2 regions of the Cellvibrio sp. KY-GH-1 genome follow, and region 1 is predicted to be linked to the other one. Evidence: riboswitches for the same ligand, from Rfam matches in the RefSeq annotation. Region 1 holds a riboswitch; the other holds the start of a gene.
The links. Region 1 has a riboswitch for thiamine pyrophosphate ahead of D0C16_RS05270 (FAD-dependent oxidoreductase). Riboswitches for the same ligand answer to the same signal wherever they lie in the genome.
Positions count from the first base shown of each region.

Region 1 (11,969 bases):
TCGTTTCAATTGCATTATTTTGCGCTATCGCCGGTAGTGCTATGGATGGCAACTAGTAATGAATTCCCTATGCGGTCATTGATTCAAGAAATGGGTCAGGTTGCATGCAGCGATATTCCTTCGGGCTGGAGCCTTTTGCCTTGCCATCCCTGGCAAGCAAAATATTTATTGCAACAGACGATGGTGCAAAAATCTATTGAAAATCAATCATTGAGGTATCTGGGGGAATCTGGAATATTTTTTCGTCCCACTGCATCGGTACGCACGTTGTACAATCCTGACTTTCCGTATTTTTTAAAGTGTTCGCTAAGTATGCGAATTACCAATAGTGTCAGAAAGAATGCTTACTATGAGCTGGATGCTTCAGTTAGGCTTACAAAGATTCTTTTGCCTGTTGTCGCGAAGCTGGAGCAACAGTTTCCGGGATTTGAGTTTGTGCTGGAACCTTGCGCATTGTCGGCCAATATTCCTGATGCGGATGAAGAGCAGCAAAGCGATTTGCGTAGCCATTTCGGCGTTATCTTTCGTGATGCGACGCCATTTCAGCGCTCCGGTACAACTCAACAGGTGCTGAGTGCAACCTTGTTTGGAGATAGCCATCAAGGCGAGCCTTGGTTGGTGCAATGTATTAGCGTCCTGTCAGCGAGAACCAATAAATCGCAACGTCATGGTGTTGCGCTGGATTGGTTCGCGTTATATATAAAACACTTGGTTCCCCCGTTATTGGCTGCCTATTTTGATCAGGGTGTTGCCTGTGAGCCACATTTACAGAATGTGGTGGTGAAGCTTGAGAATGGGTGGCCCTGCGGTGTTATTTTGCGGGATCTGGAAGGAACAAAATTAATTAGAGGTATGTGGCAAGTGCCGATGCTTGAAGGATTGGCCGGAAAGGCATTGGCGAGTGTGCTTCACGACGAAAGCAAAACCTGGCAGCGCGTTAGTTATTGTCTTTTTGTGAATCATATTGCCCAAGCTATTTATCAGCTGTGTCGAATTGGAGAGCGCGAGCAACAATTGTGGGGCATGGTGCGGGAATCGCTAACTGGATTTGTCGCGAAACACAATTCGGAACTGGTGAGGCAGCGCATCGGTGGGTTGTTGGAGGGGGACCCGTTAATAGCGAAAGCCAATTTAATTACCCGTTTCTTCCAACACGCTGACAGCAATGCCAGTTATGTCTTGTTACCTAACCCATTAGCGGTTCCAGTGTGGGAGTATGTAGAACATGCATAGTGGCTTACGGGCGCGCGTTCATAACCGTGAACAGTTGCTGGGTATTTTTTGTTTTACCCCGTCGCCACTGCTGGTGGAATTTATTGCAGTGTCCAATTATGACTTTGTCATTATCGACCTCGAACATAGTTTGACAGATATGCAGACGCTGGATCATATGATCTTGGCCGCTCGTAGCCAGGGCCTGGCGGCATTGGTGAGAGTTCCATTGGAACGTTCACACCTGGTGTTGCCTATATTGGACGCAGGTGCAAGCGGGATTGTTTTTCCTCGCGTCCAATCAGTGGAGCAAGCAAGGAGGGCAGTGCAGTTGTGTCGCTATAATCCGGAGGGGGATCGTGGGCTTAGTGTGCACCGGCATTTGAATTTTAAATCCGATGAGTTGGCGCAGCGAAATCAGCATATTAACGACAGCGTTTGTGTTGTGTTGATGATTGAGGATAGTGAGGGGGCAGAGAACGCCAGGAAGCTGGCCGGCGTGGAGGGGGTAGATGTAATACTCGAAGGGGCAGCTGATTTATCGGCATCTCTTGGCGTGCCCTGGCAAACACAGCATCCAAGGGTTAAGGCGGAGTTAAAAAGCATCGCGTTCAATGTTGCATCCAGCCAGGCACAATTTTGCGCGATACCGCGAACTGTGGAGGACTATCAAGTCTGGCAGCGGCAAGGTATTTCCATGTTTGTGTTGGGGACCGATCGCGGGGTAATCAGGCAGGCGCTGCAAGCGAATGTTCTCAAGTTCGTTAAGTCCAAGGACGTTATTGGCGAAGTGGGATAGGTGATAATGTAAGTTGGCTTTTTGGCATTACGAGATGCCTGCTCTATAATCAGAGGGCTTATTTGACCCCCGTCTTACTTGATTGTTGATTCCCCTCCATGTCCAATATTGCCGTTGTAATTATTTGTTTGCTGGTAGGTTTGTTATTCCAGCGTAGTAAACATTTGCCGGAAAATGCGGCAGCTTCGCTGAACGGTTATGTTATTTACGTCGCTTTACCCGCGTTGATTTTGGCTGAAATTCCCAAGCTCACCCTAAACCATGAAGCGCTGATTCCGGTGGTGGTTGCGTGGGCGGTAATGTTTTTTAGTGCGGCGATTACTTTTTTTACCGCGCGCTGGTTGCGTTGGTCGCGCGAAATTACCGGTGCTTTAATGTTGTTAGTGCCGCTTGGCAATACAGGTTTTGTGGGTATTCCGTTAATTGAGGCGCATCTTGGGGCTCAAGGGATTCCTTACGCAATTTTGTACGATCAGCTGGGGACATTTATCGCGCTTAATACCTTTGGTATTGCGCTTGCTGCTTACTATGCTCGTGGGGCTACATCGGCCACGAAAATCCTGCGCAATATCCTGGTGTTTCCCTCATTCATTGCTTTGATTCTTGCCTTCCCGCTGCGTTTTTTCAGCTATCCAGATTGGCTGGCCGAGGCGCTTGCGCGAATTTCATCTACACTTGTGCCAGTAGTGATGGTCGCAGTGGGGTTGCAGTGGCGTTTCAGGCTGGAATCGTCCCATCTGCCCCCATTGCTCTTTGGCTGTTTTTATATTTTGGTTGTGTCTCCTGCGTTTGCCTGGCTGGGTTTGTGGTTATTTGATATCCGGGGGCTTGCGGCTCAGGTGGTGGTATTGGAAGCGGCAATGCCGGCTATGATTTCTGCCGGGGTGTTGGCGGTGAGCCATAATTTGGCTCCGCGTTTTGCGGCATCCATGGTTGGTTATAGCTTGTTGGTGGGTTTGGTAAGCGTCTGGTTGTGGCGAATTCTATTGGTGCATTAATCACCGCCCGCTAACGGAACAGTTAACTAACAATAATGTAAATCCAAGGCTTAACGTTTAAGTTATCGCATGGGTTCTGCACGGATGGTTTTATGTCGTACGATCAACCGTCAATGATTAAAAATACTTCGTCCGCGTGGGACCCCTTGCGGTTGGATGCTTATGATTTTTATCTGGCACACTTATGTTCCACCAATCCCGTCATCGCTATAAAAGACATTTACTCAGGTGCAGGTGAGTTGCTTCTCGCCAGTGGCGAGTTGATAACCTACAAAACACTTCTTCCCTTCGAGTCAACATCTCTGGCTCTGCCCTTAACCCACTGTATTCAGATCCAACGGTTGATGAGCAATGCGGATTTTCTGCAGCACATGATAAATACCATTCGCGAGACGGAATTTTTCCAGTCGCTGGAAGAGCGCAAGTATCCGCTGGATTCTTTGCGTCCGGTGAGTGAAATGCTGGAGCAATTTCCACTGGTACAGCAGCGTCTCACGGTCATGGAGGCGCAAATGAATAGTTTGTTTCAGCGCACCCTGAGCGTAGGTTTGTGGTCGATTTTTATCGCACAGGAAATGCGTTTACCGCTTGAAGAAACCCAGTTGGTATTTTGGGCGGCCATTACCCATGACTTCGGTATGATGCATATTCCTCCTTATATTCTTGCCAAAGAAGAGGAGTTAACCGGTGAAGAATGGCAAACATTGCAGGGGCATGTGGCTATTTCCTGCCAGGTATTGCGCGAAATTCCTGATGTTCCGTTGGAGTTAATTACAGCTGTTGGTGAGCATCACGAACGCTGTGATGGTACGGGTTATCCATTGGGAAAAGTGGAAAGTGAAATATCCTTGCATGGGCAAATTCTTGGGTTGTCCGATAGTATTGTGGGGATTTATTACAATCGTTTTAAGCCCTATGGCCGCCGTTGGCGCGAAGTGATTGCGGTATTGGAATTGAATCGTGCCGCCTATTTGTATCGCGGCTGTGAAATTGTCAGCACCATGATTTTTCGCAGCGAAATTCCGCTGGATGATGTGGTGGAGGGGAGTGAAGTTCCGGAATTTGCTGAGCGTATGTTGCAACAGAATGCCCATTTGCAACAATGGTTCGCCGAGTTGAGTTCCGTGTTAACGGGATTGGGCTACACCCATGGTGATCGTAAGTTGCATAGCTTGCAAAACGTAGTGTTGCATATTGCATCTACGTTTAAAGGTAGTTTGTTATTTAAAGAAGATTTGCGAGAATCGTTGCAGTCGATAGCAAAGCAGCAGGGCATCAGCATTAACAAGGTAGTTGAGGACGCGCTGTTGCGTCAGCAGGAAATGAATTTCCATTTACATCGCTTAACCCACATGTTGCAGGTTTATGTGAATTCGGGCGATTGCAAACAATCAAAAATCACCGAGAAGTTGGCTTTCGGGCTAAAAAAAATTGGCGGGTTTATAGCACCGCCAATCTCGTAGGTTTTGATGTTTCCGTCAATGCTTACTGCTGGTGCCAGAAGGGTTGGCCAACGGTGGGCGTGCTTGGGCTAGCGGTTTGGCGTTTTTGCATGAGCCCTGCTTTAAAAGCTTTGCGACCTGCATCGATTGCATCGGCAAAGGCTTCTGCCATCAACGGTGGGTTGTGTGCTTTTGCTACAGCGGTGTTCAGTAAGATCCCATCGAATCCCATCTCCATTGCTTCTGCGGCTTGTGAGGGCGCGCCGAGACCGGCATCAATAATCATGGGTACATCTTTTATGCGTTCGCGCAGACTGCGTAAGTTATAACGATTTAATAGCCCCTGGCCGGTGCCAATGGGGGCGCCCCAAGGCATTAATACTTCGCAGCCCACATCCAACAAACGCTTGCACAAAATTAAATCGTCAGTGCAATAGGGTAAAACTTTAAAACCTTTTTTAATTAAAATTTCTGACGCTTCTACCAGACCAAATGGGTCTGGTTGTAGATTGTAGTCATCGCCAACCACTTCCAGTTTGATCCAGTCAGTATTAAAAATTTCGCGCGACATTTCGGCAAGGGTTACCGCCTCCTTCGCGGATTTACAGCCAGCCGTATTCGGCAATAAACGGCAACCGCTTTCCTGAATATATTGCCAAATTGCATCGCCATCGCGATTTGCCGGGTTTTGGCGGCGCAAACCGAGCGTCACAATTTCACAGCGCGATTGGGTAATGGAGTCGCGCATTAATTGAGGAGATGCATAGAGCGCAGTACCTAATAAGAAGCGACTGGAAAATGTTTCACCGTAAAGCGTGAAATCGCGTGCAGGTGATGTTGCGTTGCTCATTGCATTAACCTCCGCCCACCGGGCGAACTATGTCGATTTGATCATTGTTGCTCAAAGAGCGCTCTGCGTAGGTAGAGCGCGGTACGAATTCCTGGTTGATGGCTACCGCAATTTTACTGTCAGCGTAGCCCCAATCCTGCAGTGCATCGCTCAACAAGGTTGCAACTGCTACGGATTTAATTTCATTGTTAACACTCACTTGAATCATCGTTTATTAACCTGAAACAGAAATCTAAAGTAAAGAAGTTTGAAGTAAGTCGGGAAATAAAATGGTTTGGTCTTGCTTCACCTGGGTAAGTACTTGTTCAACGACAGCCGGCGCCAGTAAATACCCATGGCGGAATAAACCGTTGGCCACGATAAGCCCAGGGTTGCAGAAAATCTTGGGCAGGTTATCCATAAATGCCGGGCGTAAATTGGTATCCATTTCGATAATACGTGCTTCAGCAAACGCGGGCGATAAAGTATAAAGTGCGCTACCTAACTCAAGCGATGACTGTAAGGTGACGGCTGAGCGGTCTTCGCTTTCAATTTGTGTTGCACCAATAATAAAGCGATTGTTCGGCTTGGGTACAACGTAGAGCTGGTAGCGCGGGTGCATTAAGCGCACTGGTCGCTGCAAATGAATCTCGTTGGTTTCTACATGCAGTGTTTCACCGCGCACGCCGCGCAATTCTTTCAGCTGTGTTTTCGCGCCCAGTCCGCGACAATCAATTACCAGATCGAATTTTTCGCTGCCGCTATGAGTGCGAATAGTGTGTGGTTCTGTTTCTACCGATGTGTTTTCGCGAATGCTAATATTCAAGCGAATTAATTCATCGCCGAGTTGCTGTAAAAATTCGCGGTTGTGCAGGTGGCCTTCTTCTTGTAGCAGCAATCCGCGCATAAAGTGCGAGTGCAAATCCGGTTCCAGTGTCTGGATTTCATGGCCGGATAACCATTGGTAGTTGCGGCATTCAGGCACTACAAAATTCAATTCATTTTCAAATTGTTGCAATTCACTTTCATCTTGCGGATGTGCAACCAGCAGGCTGCCTTTGGCAAAAAACAATTCTGTATTGTTGTTGGGTAAATTGCTTTTAGGTGAAATGTTTTGCCGTAAGTTGTTTTTTGGTAGGTCGCGCTGTGGTAAATCCTTCAGCCATTGTGGCCAGCGTTGTAAAGCAAATTGGCCCATACGATAGACATTTGCATCAGATACGACAGCTTCGCTTAACGGCGCAATCATGCCTGCTGCGGTAAACGCCGCGGCGCGTACAGAGTTTGACTCTGGTTGTAATTTTCCGGATTCAAATAAGGTGATCTCGTGACCTAATAAACGCAAACGCCAAGCGAGCAAGCGACCTAACAGGCCGGCACCGGCAATAGCGATGTGTTGTTGGCTGGTTTGAGTTTTCACAGTGCCTCGGGGAAATGAGGCGGAGGGCAGGGGAAATAGCGTGCGCTATATGCCTTGTTCCCTCCGCAGGTTCTAGCCTGTTCAGGTTCTACGGGTTGGGCCGAGCCCATCTCAGCCTCCGTACCAAATGTGCAGTGTATGCAATTCAGCCAAGGCGCCCCGACAAGAAGTCCGGCCAATATACTAATGGCTGCTGTCCTTCGCAATCAAAACCTTTAGGCGGCTTTCGGTTAAGGGGATGTGTTGGTGTCCAGCGTTTCGACAGTACTATGAAATCCACCCTGGGCGACCCTGGTGTGAATGCGCTGGCCGGGCTTCAATTGTTGCTGGTTGCTGATCAGGTGGCCGGATTCAGCATCCGTTACCAGTGCAAACCCGCGCTCCAGTGTGTTGAGCGGGCTCAAGGTATTGAGCATTCGGGCCGCAGTGGCGAGGCGTAATTTCTGGCGATCAAGGTAGATAAATTGCGCTTTGTGCAATTGTGTTTCGGCGCTATTTAGACGCTCACGCAACTGTGCTAATCGCACCTGTGGATGATGGGCTTGCATGCGCAAGCGCAACTGTGAAATTTGGTGCTGGTGGTGACTTAATAGATTTTTGATCTGGTTTTTCAGACGTATTTCGAGGTTATCCAACCGCTGTGATTGCTGCTCCAAACGCTCGCGTGGATGACGCAAACGCTGACGCAGATGTTGTAAATGTTTTTGCAGTTGCGCAAGTTTGCGCAGCATGGCTTCTTCAAGTAACACTTCAAAGCCGATAAATTTATCCAGCCATTCTTCGCTATCTGGGACCAGTATTTCAGCGGCGGCAGAAGGGGTTGGTGCGCGTAGGTCGGCAACAAAATCGGCAATCGTGAAATCCACCTCATGACCCACAGCGCTCACAATTGGCAATTGGCTGTTAAACATTGCACGTGCGACTATTTCCTCGTTAAATGACCAGAGATCCTCCATGGAGCCGCCGCCGCGGGTCAGCAATATCGCATCAAACAATCCGGCGCGGTTGGCCAGATCAATCGCTTTCACAATTTGCGGCGCGGACTCTTTGCCTTGTACCGCGACTGGAATCACGGTAACTGGAATGCCGGCAAAGCGGCGTTCGAGCACGCTGAGTACATCGCGAATAGCAGCACCGGTGGGTGAGGTAATCACAGCGATATGTTTTGGGATTTTTGGTAGAGGCTTTTTGTGGGCTTCGTTGAACAGGCCTTCTGTGGACAGGCGATGCTTTAGTTCGTCAAAGGCACGTTGCAGGGCGCCGCTGCCAGCTTCTTCCATGTGCTCAGCGATGATCTGGTAGTCGCCCCGGCCTTCATACAGGCTAACGCGTGCGCGGATCAGCACATGCTGCCCTTGTTGGGGTTTGAATCTGACGGTCATGTTTCGGTTGCGGAACATGCAGCAGCGCACCTGAGCTTGCTCATCCTTCAGTGTGAAGTACCAGTGCCCGGAGGAGGGGATCGAGACATTGGATAGTTCTCCCTCCACCCATAGCAGAGGTAAATGGGTCTCCAACAACTGGCGTGCCTGGCGGTTAAGCTGGCTGACACTGAGGATTTCCCGCTCCGGAGTTTTACTAAACAAATCATTCATGGCTGGTAGATTCAAAGGCAGTTGGCTGGGCATTCTAGGCCAAGCCTCGGTATGCGGGTAGCCTTAAAGCAGGTAGAAATCGGGCAGCAGCCACAAGATATTGTGGTTTTAGTTGGCTGGTGTTCGTTGTTTTGGTTTACCGGGGGAGATCGAGCCGCTATAATTCCGCGTTTATTTTTCCCGCTTTATTTTGAGGTTGGTAGCTATGTTGCGAATTGCTGAAGAAGCCCTCACGTTTGATGATGTGCTCCTTGTGCCAGGTTTTTCGGATGTCACGCCGAAAGATGTATCCCTGAAAACTCAGTTGACTCGCAAGATCCAGCTAAATATTCCTCTGATTTCTGCAGCGATGGATACTGTTACCGAATCCCGCCTGGCGATTGCGATTGCACAGGACGGCGGCATCGGCATTATTCACAAGAGCATGAGTATCGAGCAACAAGCCGCCGAAGTGCGCGCTGTTAAGAAGTTCGAAGCCGGCGTAGTAAAAGACCCCATTACCATCGAATCCAGTGCAACTATTCGTGAGCTGATTGCGCTTACCCGCAAGAACAGTATTTCCGGCGTACCTGTGATGGACAACGGCAATCTGGTTGGAATTGTGACTGGTCGTGACGTGCGCTTCGAGACCAATCTGGATGCAAGGGTTTCCAGTATTATGACTCCCAAGGCGCAGTTGGTTACGGTTAAAGAAGGCGTATCGGCCGAAGAAGTACGCAACCTGTTACACAAACACCGCATCGAAAAAGTGTTGGTTGTTAACGACAACTTTGAGTTGCGCGGCCTGATCACCGTAAAAGATATCAACAAAGCCGAAAAATACCCCAACGCTTGTAAAGACCCTGAAGGTCGCCTGCGTGTAGGTGCCAGTGTGGGCACCAGTCGCGATACTGATGCCCGCGTAGATGCACTGGTTGAAGCCGGTGTTGATGTGTTGGTGGTGGATACCGCTCACGGTCACAGTAAAAACGTGCTGGATCGCGTGCGTGCGATCAAGGCCAAATACCCTGAGGTACAGGTAATCGGCGGCAATATTGCTACCGGTGCTGCGGCTCTGGCATTGGTAGAGGCCGGTGCAGATGCTGTTAAGGTGGGTATTGGCCCTGGTTCTATTTGTACAACCCGTATCGTAAGTGGTGTGGGTGTTCCACAAATTTCTGCTATTGCCAACGTGGTGGCTGCACTGAAAGGTACTGGCGTCCCCGCGATTGCTGACGGTGGTATCCGTTACTCTGGTGATATTGCCAAAGCGATTGTTGCTGGCGCTCATGCGGTAATGATGGGCTCCATGTTTGCCGGTACTGAAGAAGCGCCTGGCGAAGTGGAGTTGTATCAAGGTCGTACCTACAAGGCTTACCGTGGTATGGGTTCTTTGGGGGCCATGGCGCAAACCCAGGGTTCATCAGATCGTTATTTCCAGGATGCCAGTGCGGGTGCCGAGAAGCTGGTGCCAGAGGGCATTGAAGGTCGCGTTCCTTATAAAGGTGCATTGACTGCCATCATCCATCAAATGATGGGTGGTGTTCGTTCAGCGATGGGATACACCGGTTGTGCGGATTTGGAGGCTATGCGTACCAAGCCTGAGTTTGTGCGCGTGACCACTGCCGGCATGGGCGAGAGCCACGTTCATGATGTGCAGATTACTAAGGAAGCGCCTAATTATCCAATTGGTGGCCGTTAATCAGTGTTCGCAAAAAGTGCGGTCACGATAAGAAAAACTCGGGTTAAGCCCGAGTTTTTCGTTTCAGCAGAATTCATTTTTTAAGTTTTATTTTTTTGATTTTTCCATTTCGAGCAGGGCACAACATGTCTCACGATATTCATGCACAGCGAATTCTTATTCTGGATTTCGGTTCCCAATACACTCAATTGATTGCGCGTCGAGTACGCGAGATTGGCGTTTTCTCCGAGATTCGGGCCTGGGATATGAGCGATGAAGAAATTCGCGCATACAATCCAAAAGGAATTATTTTGGCGGGCAGTCCCGAGTCCACAACCGAAGCGGGCTCACCACGCGCGCCGGAGGCTGTATTCAACCTGGGTGTTCCGGTATTTGGTATTTGTTACGGTATGCAAACCATGGCCATGCAAATGGGTGGCTTGGTAGAAGGATCAAATGTTCGCGAGTTTGGCTACGCACAAATTAAAGCGCACGGCGACTCATCCCTGTTTAAAGACATCAAAGATCACGTAGATGCCGATGGTAGCGCGTTGCTGGATGTGTGGATGAGCCACGGCGACAAAGTGACTAAAATGCCGGAAGGCTTCAGCTTGATGGCCTCAACACCATCTTGCCCGATTGCCGGTATGTACGACGAAGCTAAAAAATTCTACGGCGTGCAATTCCATCCTGAAGTTACCCATACACTGCAAGGCAAGCGCATGTTTGAACACTTTGTGTTGCAAACCTGCGGTTGTGAACCATTGTGGACGCCCGCTAATATTGTTGAAGATGCAATCAAAAAAGTGAAAGAGCAAGTCGGCGGCGATAAGGTGTTGCTTGGTCTTTCCGGTGGCGTTGACTCATCGGTAGTGGCGGCGCTGTTACACAAAGCGATTGGTGATCAACTCACCTGTGTTTTTGTCGATAACGGGTTGTTGCGTAAAAACGAAGGCGACCAGGTAATGGATATGTTCGCCAAAAATATGGGCGTGCGTGTTATCCGCGCCGATGCGGAAGAGCAATTCCTTGGCAAGCTTACTGGCGTAAATGACCCCGAGAAAAAGCGCAAAATTATTGGCGGTACTTTTATTGATGTGTTTGATGCTGAAGCCACAAAGTTGAAAGATGTTAAATGGCTGGCGCAAGGGACTATTTACCCGGATGTAATTGAATCTGCTGCAGCAAAGACCGGTAAGGCACACGTTATTAAATCGCACCACAATGTAGGTGGTTTGCCAGAAGATATGGCCTTCAAACTGGTTGAACCACTGCGTGAATTATTTAAAGACGAAGTGCGTGCAATTGGTTTGGAATTAGGTTTGCCCTACGACATGGTTTACCGTCATCCATTTCCTGGTCCAGGCTTGGGTGTGCGTATCCTCGGCGAAGTTAAAAAGGAGTACGCAGATATTCTGCGTGAAGCTGATGCCATCTTTTTGGAAGAGTTGCACGCATCTGGCTGGTATCACAAAACCTCGCAAGCCTTTGCGGTTTTCCTGCCTGTGAGGTCTGTTGGCGTTGTAGGTGATGGCCGCCGATACGAGTGGGTAATTTCATTGCGTGCAGTAGAAACCGTAGATTTTATGACGGCACGTTGGGCACATTTGCCTTATGAGTTGCTGGAAAAAGTATCTGGTCGCATTATCAATGAAATCTCTGGTGTGTCTCGCGTTTGCTACGATGTATCGAGCAAGCCGCCCGCAACGATTGAGTGGGAATAATTCCCTGATAAATTGCTGTTAAGGATTAATCACATGGATGTGTGCTGTACAGTAATATTCCTATATTAATGAGATACTGAACTTATGCAGCGACAGTTCCACATATCAACCGCCGTGAAATTATTTTTTTGCTCTTTTCTCGCTATTGGTTTTTTTTCTTCCAGTGTTGTTATTGCACAAACCAATTTTTCATCGTCCAGTCAAACTGCACCATCACTGTTAACGGCAAATTTTGCTGCTAGTAGTCAGGCTAGATTAATAACTAAATCCGGTACATCCGTTTCCGGCCA
Region 1 covers NZ_CP031728.1:1,247,824-1,259,792, reverse strand. Annotated here, with positions in the region: gene D0C16_RS05300 (IucA/IucC family siderophore biosynthesis protein) at 1-1,233, shown strand, start outside; gene D0C16_RS05295 (HpcH/HpaI aldolase/citrate lyase family protein) at 1,226-2,011, shown strand; gene D0C16_RS05290 (AEC family transporter) at 2,110-3,009, shown strand; gene D0C16_RS05285 (HD-GYP domain-containing protein) at 3,102-4,472, shown strand; gene D0C16_RS05280 (thiazole synthase) at 4,495-5,301, opposite strand; gene thiS (sulfur carrier protein ThiS) at 5,306-5,509, opposite strand; gene D0C16_RS05270 (FAD-dependent oxidoreductase) at 5,534-6,700, opposite strand; TPP riboswitch at 6,742-6,872, opposite strand; gene xseA (exodeoxyribonuclease VII large subunit) at 6,931-8,295, opposite strand; gene guaB (IMP dehydrogenase) at 8,501-9,976, shown strand; gene guaA (glutamine-hydrolyzing GMP synthase) at 10,102-11,679, shown strand; gene D0C16_RS05250 (succinylglutamate desuccinylase/aspartoacylase family protein) at 11,764-11,969, shown strand, end outside.

Region 2 (11,969 bases), 1.7 Mb from region 1:
GCGCAGCCTTGATATTCTAGCTTGAGTACAAATGGTTTAGCGATTCCGTTAAGGTCAAAGCTGGCGCTCACCTCATGGTAGTGCACCATGGTCTCGCGCTCGAACAACTCGTCGTACTTCATTTTACCCGCTGTATAAACGGGGTTGAGGCTAATGCCTTCGTCGGCTTTGAATTTGAATCGCTCTTCATAGAGGTAATAGCGATCGGCGATCTTCCAATGTAGCAATAGCTTTCCCTGCTCTATGGAAAAGGTGGGAACAAATGCCTGAGCTACGGGCAGAAACTCATCTTGCGCGGCGATTTTATTGTCCAGCGAGACCGGGGATTGGTTAAAGCTCTGGCTTTTGGGTGCGAAAGGGTCATCAGCGGCATTGGCGCAAAGGCATGTAACCAGCAGCCAGGATTGCAGTGAGAGGGAAATCAGGCGTGAAAGCATAGTCAGTTTCTTTAGAGTAATGATGGTTTCCGGGTGTCTGCGAGGCAGAGTTACAGTAACATACGCGACCCTATGGACACTGGGCAATGGCTATCATTCCCTGGATGTCGCGATTTCGTGAAAATTTTATTTGCCTGTTCTGTGCTGCTGTAAAGTCATCAACAATTGCCGGTGTTGCTACAGCAAGTGTTGTTTATCAGCAAGTCGGTATTTTTTGGACAGGTTTCCCAAGAGATGTTTTCCTATGTCGAGCATTGTTTTTCGTTGCGCGTTGTTAATTGTTGTTGGATTGGGGTTGGAGGGTTGCCAAACACCTTTCTGGATGAATAAGAAAAAAACTCCGCCCCCCCCACCGCCTGCACCCGTCGTGCAAGCGCCAGCGCCGCTCACCAAAGAGCAGCAGGTGGTTAAAATGCTGATTCTTAATGGCGAATACACATTGTCACAAAACATGTTGCTGACGCCGAAAAACGACAATGCATACGATTATTTTCGCGCGGCACTCAAGTTGGACCCGAATAACCAGCGTGCAAAAGGTGGCTTGCAGGGGATTGTAATGCGCTATGTAGATCTTGCTCGGCAGGCGGCGGCGCGCGGTAATTATTCGCAGGCGACCACCATGCTGAATAATGCACGTAGTGTTGATCCAACCAATTTGCTCATTAAAGAAGTGTCAGATGGGCTCAGCGAACAAATTAAATCAGCGCCTCCGGTAGAACCTTATCGCGGCGGTGCTCATGAATTTCTACTGGATGCGAGTCTGGTAGGGAAAGATGATCCCAAAATTCTTGCGCGAATTGCCGAAGTGACTAACAAAGTGAAAGAGACAAATAGTCTGGCGATGATCATTGCGCGCACCGATGTTGAGGGCCGTTGGATCTACCAGAAAATGCGCGAAGCGGCACCCGGTTATCGTGTGCGTGGTGACATAAAACTCGGTAGCCCTGTGCGCATTATTCTGGAGCCAGTTGCGCAATAATTTTTTTAGCATTAGATTTTCGAAAGCAATTCAATCCATATTGCCGCCAAAAAATATAAGCCAACACTAAAGACGAGTGACCGCACCAATACCTGGTTGATAGTTAAATGCACGAGTGTGTGAATGTATCTGGAAATAACAAAGCCCCAGACATTAAACACGAGCGCGTCACTCGTATAACCTAAGCTAAAAGCAAGGACCCAGGCCGCAATAAAAATAGGTGGGAGCTGGAATAAATTGTTCAGGTTATTCGTTGTTTTGGTAACGTACGCTGGCTCTTTACTGATGTGAAACGTTTCATAATGAGACAGCTTTACCTCACCACATTTAACCGCCCACATGCGACATGCAAACGCCACAACGAACATTGATGTCATTAAAATAAGTAGTAATGCTAGTGGTTCCTTCATTCTTATTGCTCTCTTGCTTTTTTAAACTGAGGCTGCGCACTATAAATCTATAGCTGCCTGCTTGCCATATGATCCCATGACTTGAAATTAGTGTAGGTCTAGGTTTGCGGGGTTATTGGTACCTGAATCCCCCAGCTTTTTTTGTTATCCTTTGCGCCTGTTTTTGGGGTTGGCCAGCTTATGCGTATTCTCTATTCCTGTGTTTTCTATTTGTTGTTGCCGTTTATTTTATTGCGCCTTGTTTGGCGCTCTTTTGCGGCACCCGCTTATGCGCGCCGTTGGGCTGAGCGGTTTGGCTTTTTTCCGCATCTGCGCACAACTAAAAAGGTGATTTGGTTGCATACGGTGTCGGTCGGTGAGTTTTTAGCGGCACTGCCGATGATTCGCCGGTTGCTGGCTGATGAGTCCCTGCAGTTGGTAATTACCACTACCACCCCCACAGGCTCCGAACGGGTGAGGGCGACTTTGGGAGATGCAGTCTTTCATGTATATGCGCCTTATGATGTGCCCGATGTACTGGCCCGGTTTTTTGCCCGTATCAACCCTGCCATTTATCTGGTGATGGAAACCGAGTTGTGGCCGAATACCCTGGCTACTTGCGCGCGCCGAAAAATTCCCGCGCTATTAATTAACGGACGTTTGTCTGAGCGATCAGCCCGCGGTTATGCGCGTTTTTCTGCGCTGACTGCGCCGATGTTAAATAATTTGACGTTAGCCTTGATCCAGAATACGACTGACGCGGCAAGGTTTACCCAGCTCGGCTTGCCTGAGGCCAAACTGCGTGTGACGGGGAATATCAAATTTGATTTAACACTTACCGATGAGCTGCGTGCGCGCGCCGCTGATTTGAAAGCAAAATTCAATGTAGCAAGTGAACGACTCGTATGGATTGCTGCCAGCACTCATCAGGGTGAAGATGAAATTATCCTCGATGCTTTTTCTGCAGTGCGCAATAAATTGGGTGATAACGCGCATTCGTTATTATTGATTTTGGTTCCGCGTCACCCGGAGCGATTTGAACGAGTAGGGCAGTTGTGCGAATCGCGCGGTTTTAGCACCATGCGTCGCAGTCGCGCTGAGATTTCGGCGGATATGGATATTCTGCTGGGTGATACAATGGGTGAGTTAATGCTGCTGTTTGGTGCCAGTGATATTGCGTTCGTGGGCGGTAGCCTGGTGCCCAATGGTGGGCATAATTTTATTGAGCCAGCGGCTTGGGGGTTACCTTTATTAAGTGGCGAGCATCTGTTTAATTTTGCGGAGGTATCAGCGCTCTTACATGCAGCTGATGGGTTGGCGATTGTTCATAGTAGCGATGAGCTGGCGGCCAGTGTGTACGAGTTGGTCGTTGATGCTAAATTGCGTAAGTGCAAAGGCGAAAATGCGTTGCGGGTTGCGGTGGAGAATCGCGGTGCATTGGATAAAACCTTCGCACACATCAATACGGTATTGAAGTAACCTGGCGCGGCCAAAAGGAAAAATAAAAAACGCCGGGGGCCTGAATTTCCCCGGCGTTTTTATTGCTACTTTTAATTAATCTGCGCAGAAACTACAAATTAATAAAAATTTCCGATTTTAAAAATCTACTCATTAATAATTCGTAATTCCCGAACTAGTGCAGCTAGCCCACTTGCCTATGCAAATAGAACCGGCGTTGCGCAAACGGCTATTGGTAATTTTTGCGGTGCTGGTGGAGCTATCGGTACGGAAAATACCTTCGCCCATGTTGGAGATTTGGCAGCGGTCTACACTGACGGCAATTTTGAAGGTGGTGCCACCGTTTTGCCGAAGGAATTTACCCATACTGTCTACCACGCAATTGGAAACATTCAGCGTAGATGCCGCATTCACCTGGATAAATTTATCTGAACCCGCGTATCCAGATATATTTTTCACATTTACAGTGCCTGAGGATTTAATGGTCATTGCATCCTCTCCCACATTGGTCCAGCGAATATTATCGATGGTGCCGCCATTGTAAAAATGAATGCCGTCGGCTGCGTTATTGCCAAGCACTACATTTTTGAGCGTTGCGCCGTTCTCGACACGAAATACCGGCTTTTGACTTTCGCTTTGGCTGCCGTCACCCAATGCACTGGTTGCGTTAAATACTTTGCAACCGCCATCGTACGTGCCGCTTGAAACAACTATCGTTGCGCTTACATTAACGGTACTGCCACCTGAGCCGCAGGTTGCGCCGGTAATGCTGCCAGTCGAGCCACCGCTACTACTGTTACTTCCGGAAGATGATGGTGTAGAAGATGTAGTGCCGCCGGAACCCGATGTCGGAATAGAGCATTCTTTTACCGATTTGGACGGGTTTGGGTCAGAACCAAAAGTGGCAACGCTACAACTAAAACTGCCGCTTAAAATTTTATAAACAAATTTGTCGGCAGCGCCAAAGGCAACATTGGTTGCGCTGCTCACGGAGCAGGTTTCGCCAATTTTGCAAATGGTAACGTAGCCCTCTGGGCGATTGGATGCAGAAAATGCGCTGGCAGCGCAGCCGAGCAATGCGGTGGTGATAAATAAATTTTTTAGCATGATTACAATCTCGTCAAGTTATAGGAAAGATAAAAAGACGGATTGACCGAAACAAAGTAAGTCTGAATCTTCAGGGGAATTACCGCTTTCCAGAAATACAGGTACAGACTTTTTTATAGTTATTAGTGCTCTTGGTACGGCGAAAAGCAAAATCACTATACGTATTTTTTACTGGAATGGAATTTCTTTACCAGACAGATATCGTTTTTGTGAACGAGTGTACGCTACTGCAATGATTTGAGTGTCACTACAGTAGATTGGCATTTTCAATTTTTTTAGTTTAAAAATTGTTTCCAATTAATACGTGATTGTGTGATAACCGCAGAATTTTTTAGAAGTAATTGTGCATTTTTATTGTGAATCAGTGACTGGTATTCCTGAGTACCGTCGCCGTTATCCCAGCTTGACCAACTCATCCAATAAGCCATGGCAGGGTATTTTTGTTGTAGTTGCTGGCCGTAACGCTGAGTGTCCAGCTCCCCTCTACGGCTGAGGGGGCCGCCGGCGACGGGGCCAAATTCCGCTATAGCGATAGGTTTATTAAATTGCTGATAGGCTTGGTAATCGCGGATGGTTAAGTCATCGTTATAGGCTGTGCCGGCAACAATGTCCACATAGTTTTCACCGGGATAACGCCAATCAATTGGCTTGATAAAAAGCCGCTCCATCAACGTTGGGCCTTGATTGGGTGAATAGACCCACAATAAATTATTTAATTTTTTTTCTACGGTGAGGTAGTGATACATGTCGATCCATAAATCAATATAGGGTTGCGGATCTTTCGGTGCACTGCTTATTCCCCACCAAAACCAGTCGCCATTCATTTCTTGTAGTGGTCGCCACAACACCACCACACCGGCTTGTTGCAATTCATTTAATGCAGTGGCAATACGGTCCAGTTTGCGGTGCCAGACATCATGCAGGGCGGAATTTGGATTAGTAAGCTGCGTTAACTCTACCTTGCTCATATCGCCACCTTTGGTGCGCGTGTCGCTCCAGATTCCGGCGTTATGTGCGATGTCTGTTTCGTCGTTCCACCAGGGATTGTGTGGCGCCCAGTTAATGCTGACTAATCCGCCAGCGTTCCAGTAGTTGATTAAAATTTTATTCACCGCCGATAATTGTGCGGGCGTGGCGATTTTATCGTGCTCGTAATCCACTCCAATCATGCCCGGTGCTTCGCCCGTTGCTTTTTGCAGATCAAGAATGAGCGGGGCATACCCTGTTAATCCTTCCGTGCTGAGTAAATCGCTGCTATGACCCGCGTTTTGCCCGGCAATTACGCCGGGAATCGAATTGTTACTGAGTGCAGCCAGATAGGCTTGCACCGCGCGTGTCGATTGGTTGGCGCTAGCGTTGCTGGCTTTGTCAGTGGCACGCGCATGCGCCGAACAATTTAAAAAAACGGCCGCGAGTGTTAATACGAATTGCCACAATAACTGCTTATACATGGGTAACTCCATTCAGCTAAATTTATTATTAGTGCGCGAACGGGTAAAACTGTTGAGTTAAATTACAGCAATTGATACCAATAAAAATGCCGGGAACTAGCCCGGCATTTTTATTGGTAAATCGATAATGGTTCGGAGAATAATTGCTCGGTTAGTTTTCGTATTTGCTACGGCTTACGAGCGAATCATCCAACAACCATTTATCAATTTCCTGCACATCGGCCGGTGTTAGCATACCTGCCACTTCGCGCAGTTTGATAGTGTCGATCACGTAGTCATACAATGCATTGGAGTAATCACGACGCGCTTGATACAGGTTGCGTTGTGCAAGCAGTACTTCTACCAAATTGCGGGTGCCCACTTCATAGCCTGATTGGGTGGCTTCCAATGCTGATTGGTTAGACACAATTGCTTGTTTGCGTGCTTGAACGGCGGCAACGTCAGTCTCTACCGATAAGTGTAGTGCCCGTGTGTTTTGAATTACGTTGCGTTGGGTGCTGTTAAACAACTCTTGTGCCTGGGTGTATTGCGCATAAGCCTGACGGCTGCGACCTGAAGTTGCGCCACCGCTATAAATAGGTACTTCGAGTGCAATATTTACCGAGCTACCATCTTTGGAGACATCCATTGGGTTGCCGTCAGAGGTGCCGTCAGTATCGTTGTCAGAATATCCGAGACTCGCTCCAACCTTGGGCAAGTGACCCGCTTTGTAGGCTTTGGCGTTTTGTAACGAGGCATCAGCCTGCAGTCTGGACGCTTTCAGGTTGTAGTTGTTTTTCAAGGAGAACTCCACCCAATCAGCACGTGAAGCCGGGGTTGGATTTACCACCGGGAATTTCGCTGACAGCGGTGCTACCTTGTCTTCCGGTTTGCCGGTCAGTACTTCCAGTGCTTCATAGCTTATGCCCAGGTTGCCGCGCGCTTCAAGAGTAGAGGCGCGAGCACTATCGAACGCTGCTTGTGCTTCGTGTACTTCAGTAATCGCCGTCAAGCCCACTTCAAAACGCTGTTTTGTCTGCTCCAGCTGTTTAGCCAGTGCTTTTTCCTCAGCGATGGTTGCTTCGAGAGTTTCAATTGAGCGCAATACGTTGAAGTAGGCTTCAGCAACGCGAACGATCAGGCTTTGTTGGTCTGCACCAAATACGGCTTCAGCTTGCTCGCTCAACTTGGCGCCCTGTTTGTAGTTGTACCAGAGAGCCATATTGAACAAAGGTTGAGTGAGGGAAATGTCCCAGCCTTTGCTATCAAGATCAGTCTTGGTGGTGCTATTGCTCAGGTTGTTGGTGGATTCGGTATCAGTGTTGCCAATGGTGTAGCCTGCGTTAATCTGCGGCAGGAGGCCGGCGCGAGCGATAGTTTTGTTTTGTAATCCGGCTTCGTATTTGGCTTTATCAGCTTTTAATTGGGCATCGTTTTGTAACGCCAGGTCATAGACATCAAACAGACTGTTGGCGCTCACGGTAAAAGGGGTCAGGGAGAAGAGGCTGACGAGCAGGTAAAGCTTGGTCTTTTTCATAAGAGGGTTCCAAAGTCCAGAGTTTAAGAATTCCAGTTCGGCACCAGGGTACTGCCTGGCTAATTGTTAATCGCGTTTTCGATTAACTGTTAAAAATACTATTAAGGAACAGGTTATCCGGTTGCGTGGAGTGTAGCCGCTTGCCAGTGTCGGGTCGAGCGGTGAACGTAAGTTCAGTGGTAGCAAGAGTAAAGTCCTAATGCCTCAGGGTGAAGTTACAAATGTAAGTCTCAACCTTACTTTACCTTTCTATACCGATTGCCTACGCACGTGCAATGCTTGCCACACAGGGTTAGATGTAACTGCACAGCATATAGATTCACCCGCCCAAAAAATGTCAGGGGTTGTAACAACTGAACAGGGTCATCCTTACCTTTAGCTACCTCTAAGGAATTCTTTGGTTCGATTTTCGGTAGAAAAAGTTCGAGTTATTGCCAAATTGCGAATTTTTCGCATTGGTCTATAAATGTTTGATTGCGTCACACCGGTGGCAGCTCTTATCATGCGCGCCCATTTTGTGCATTTAATTTGACGATTTCGTCTGCCCAGCACTATTGCCGTATTTTCCGAGCGAAGTATTGACTGATAACCCATTCCGCTCCCGGCAAGATATGTCCCTTTTCGTTTTGCTCATTTTTTACTTTTAACCTTTATAACGGAGTTGCCATGTCTTCACTGGATATCGCCAAGCTCGACTTGATGTATGTCGGGATAATTATTTTTACGGGGTTGCTAGGTGGTGTGATCGCCAAAAAAATCAAAGTGCCCGATATCGTCTTGTTTCTTCTTATAGGGATCGGTTTGGGGCCGACCATCGGGGGGGTGCTTCACGTGCCGGCAGACTCCACGATGAACCAGTTGATCCTGACCATTGGTGCTTGTTATTTGCTGTTTGAAGGCGGAGCGACCTTGCGCTTCGCCGTATTAAAGGAAATCTGGATCACCTTGTTGGTTATTGCCACTGCAGGGGTGTTAATTACCGGCGCCATTATGACGGTGGCCAGCGTGTGGATGGGGATTCCGATTGCCATCGCACTGGTACTCGCCGCACTTACGGCATCTACCGACCCGGCGACCCTGGTACCCATCTTTAAACAAGTACCGATTAAAGATCGCGTATCGCAAACGGTAATGAGCGAGTCTGCGTTGAATGACGCTATGGGTGCGATTGCTACCTTCGCGGTGGTAGCCTATGTGATGGGCGGCGGCGAAAGCTTTAGCCTTACGCATTCTCTGGGTGAGTTGGCTTATGAAGCAGGTATGGGCTTGGTGCTGGGGGCGATAGTGGGGTACACCGCGGCATTCCTGATGGCTCATAACTCTTTGGGTATTTTCCGTGAGGTAACGCCGTTTGTGATCATTTTGGCGGTAATCACAGTGTATTTGCTGGCTGACAAAATTGGTGCGTCCGGGTTTATGGCGGTATTTACTTGCGGTGTGATGATTGGCAACAAAGAGTCATTCAGCTTACCCATGGACCATCATGAGCACGAGTACCTGGAAGACTATGTGGGCAACACAGCGCTGCTGATGCGGATGTTCATCTTTATCCTGTTGGGTTCGCAAGTTGATTTCCATTTGTTGAAAGAGTACTTGGGCGTTGGTATTGCGCTGCTGTTTATCTTTATTTTCATCGCGCGCCCGGTCACGGTATTCCTCTGCGCTGGACCTGATCGTCGCGCCAAGTGGACCTGGAAAGAGCTGGTATTTATGAGCTGGACACGCGAAACCGGGGTAATTCCCGCAGCGCTGGTAGGTATTTTGGCTGGTATGAAAGTGCCTGGTATTGACGTGGTGGGTGCGATTACCTTTATCTTCATCCTGGGTACCATTCTGATTCAGGCTCCAACTACCGCGTTGTTGGCGGGTAAGCTAGGCTTGTTAAAAACTCAGGAAAAATAACCCTCGATTATTGCCCCCCCCTTCCTTATCAAAGGGGGGCAGTGCCGAAAGCTCTTTTTTCCCGGGATTTGAACCCCTCTTCCTTTAATAGGCGAGAGGGGTTCTTGCTTTACTCTACCTACCAACTCCAATAGACTGCCCACTTTCTTGTCGGGGTGCTAATGGTCACGCTATTAGCTGAGATATACCCGCCGACCTGATCCGGTTAGTACCGGCGTAGGGAACGAGAGCCTCCAAGCAAAGCATCTGGCCTGTCTGGCGTTTTTCTCTGTTTCCGCGCCCACTTTTTGTTGCGGAAATCAATGACCAAAGAATTCACTCCCATTGCCTTAACCATAGCCGGTAGCGATAGCGGCGGCGGTGCGGGTATTCAAGCCGATCTCAAAGCCTTTTCTGCTTTGGGGGTGTTTGGCTGCAGCGTTATTTCATCGCTCACCGCGCAAAATACCTTCGGAGTTCAAGGGGTGTTGCCCATTCCGCCGGCATTTGTGCAACAGCAAATCCAGTCGGTGTTGAGCGATATTCACGTAGGAGCGATCAAAACCGGCATGTTGGCGACCGCTGAAATCATTGCGGCAGTGGCAGAATCCTTGCGACCTCATGCACAGATCCCGTTTGTACTTGATCCGGTTATGGTGGCGACCAGTGGCGACCGATTGCTGGCGGAAGATGCGATCGATACCTTGATCAAACAATTAATTCCGCTTGCCTCTTTAATCACCCCCAACCTGCACGAAGCTGCGGCGTTATTGAATGAAACTGTCGCGACTGATTTATCAGGAATGCAAAAACAGGGGGAAAAATTATTGGCACTGGGTGCAAAAGCAGTGTTGATGAAAGGTGGTCATACGGACGGCGCCAAGGCGAGTGATGTGTTGGTGACCACATCCGGGGTTGAGATTTTTTCTGCGCCGCGCCTGCAAACCAAAAACACCCACGGCACAGGCTGTACGTTGGCATCGGCCATTGCCGCCGGCCTGGCTAAACACTTGTCGCTGCAGGATGCGGTTAAACAAGCCAAAGATTATTTGCACAATGCCTTGCTGCACTCAGAAAAATTACACATAGGGCAGGGCTCTGGCCCAGTTCACCACTTTTATAAATTTCATCCGTAGGGGCGCAATTTATTGCTCCCTGATCTTGCTCCATGAATTGGGTTTGATAAATCAAACCAACATATTGATATTAATTAAATCAGCGAATTAACAAAAAAGCCGAGGACACTATGAATACCAGCGTCGATAAAATCCTGAGCCAAACCGCCGAGGTGGATCAAGCCTCTATTCAACCTTTTACCGGTTCACAAAAAATCTATGTGCAAGGCTCACGCGAAGATATTCAAGTGCCCATGCGTGAAATTACGCTGGACGATACCCCGACCGCGTTTGGTGGCGAGAAAAACGCACCTGTCCGTGTATACGATACCTCCGGCCCATACACTGACCCAACAGTAAAAATTGATTTGCGCACCGGCTTGCCAGAAGTGCGCACGCGCTGGATCGAAGAGCGCAATGACACTGAAGTGTTGCAAGATAGTCACTCTGAATTCACCAAGCAGCGCTTGAGTGACGACACGCTCGATCATCTGCGGTTTAACCTGACTCGCCAGCCGCGTCGCGCCAAAGCCGGTATGAACGTGTCGCAAATGCACTATGCTAAAAAAGGCATCATCACTCCGGAAATGGAATACATCGCCATTCGTGAAAATATGGCGCTGGCGCAAGCACGTGAACTGGGTGTGCTCAAGCAACAGCACGCCGGCATGAGTTTCGGTGCAAGTATTCCGGATGAAATTACCCCGGAATTTGTGCGCAGCGAAGTGGCGCGTGGTCGTGCAATTATTCCTGCTAACATCAATCACCCGGAAGTTGAACCGATGATTATCGGGCGCAATTTTTTGGTGAAAATTAATGGCAATATCGGTAATTCGGCATTGGGTTCTTCCATTGAAGAAGAAGTGGAAAAGCTCACCTGGGGTGCACGCTGGGGTGCAGACACGGTAATGGATTTGTCCACCGGCAAAAATATCCATGAAACGCGTGAATGGATTATTCGCAATTCCCACGTGCCTATCGGTACTGTGCCAATCTATCAGGCGCTGGAAAAAGTAAATGGTGTTGCAGAAGATCTGACCTGGGAAATTTTCCGTGATACTTTAATTGAACAAGCAGAGCAGGGCGTGGATTATTTTACTATTCACGCGGGCGTATTGTTGCGTTATGTTCCCCTCACCGCCAAGCGTGTGACAGGTATTGTGTCGCGCGGTGGTTCCATTATGGCGAAGTGGTGTCTCGCACATCACAAAGAAAATTTCCTTTACACCCACTTTGAAGAAATTTGCGAAATCATGAAAGCTTACGATGTAAGTTTTTCGTTGGGTGATGGCTTGCGTCCCGGTTCGATTGCGGACGCGAACGATGAAGCGCAATTTGGCGAATTGGAAACCCTGGGTGAGTTGACGAAAATTGCCTGGAAGCACGATGTGCAAACGATGATTGAAGGTCCTGGTCATGTGCCTATGCATATGATTAAGGAAAACATGGAAAAGCAATTGGAAGTGTGCGATGAAGCACCTTTCTATACGCTTGGCCCATTAACCACTGATATTGCCCCGGGTTACGATCACATTACTTCTGGAATAGGTGCCGCCATGATCGGCTGGTACGGCTGCGCCATGCTTTGCTACGTAACACCAAAAGAGCATTTGGGTTTGCCTAATAAAGATGATGT
Region 2 covers NZ_CP031728.1:5,335,246-5,347,214, forward strand. Annotated here, with positions in the region: gene D0C16_RS22430 (protein-disulfide reductase DsbD) at 1-437, opposite strand, end outside; gene D0C16_RS22435 (lipopolysaccharide assembly protein LapB) at 682-1,416, shown strand; gene D0C16_RS24815 (MAPEG family protein) at 1,428-1,826, opposite strand; gene waaA (lipid IV(A) 3-deoxy-D-manno-octulosonic acid transferase) at 2,007-3,284, shown strand; gene D0C16_RS22450 (pectate lyase) at 3,417-4,370, opposite strand; gene D0C16_RS22455 (glycoside hydrolase family 26 protein) at 4,646-5,821, opposite strand; gene D0C16_RS22460 (TolC family outer membrane protein) at 5,973-7,337, opposite strand; gene D0C16_RS22465 (sodium:proton antiporter) at 8,004-9,239, shown strand; TPP riboswitch at 9,381-9,479, shown strand; gene thiD (bifunctional hydroxymethylpyrimidine kinase/phosphomethylpyrimidine kinase) at 9,542-10,354, shown strand; gene thiC (phosphomethylpyrimidine synthase ThiC) at 10,465-11,969, shown strand, end outside.
Region 2: linked by a shared signal. The riboswitch ahead of thiD (bifunctional hydroxymethylpyrimidine kinase/phosphomethylpyrimidine kinase) and the one ahead of D0C16_RS05270 (FAD-dependent oxidoreductase) in region 1 are both predicted to bind thiamine pyrophosphate.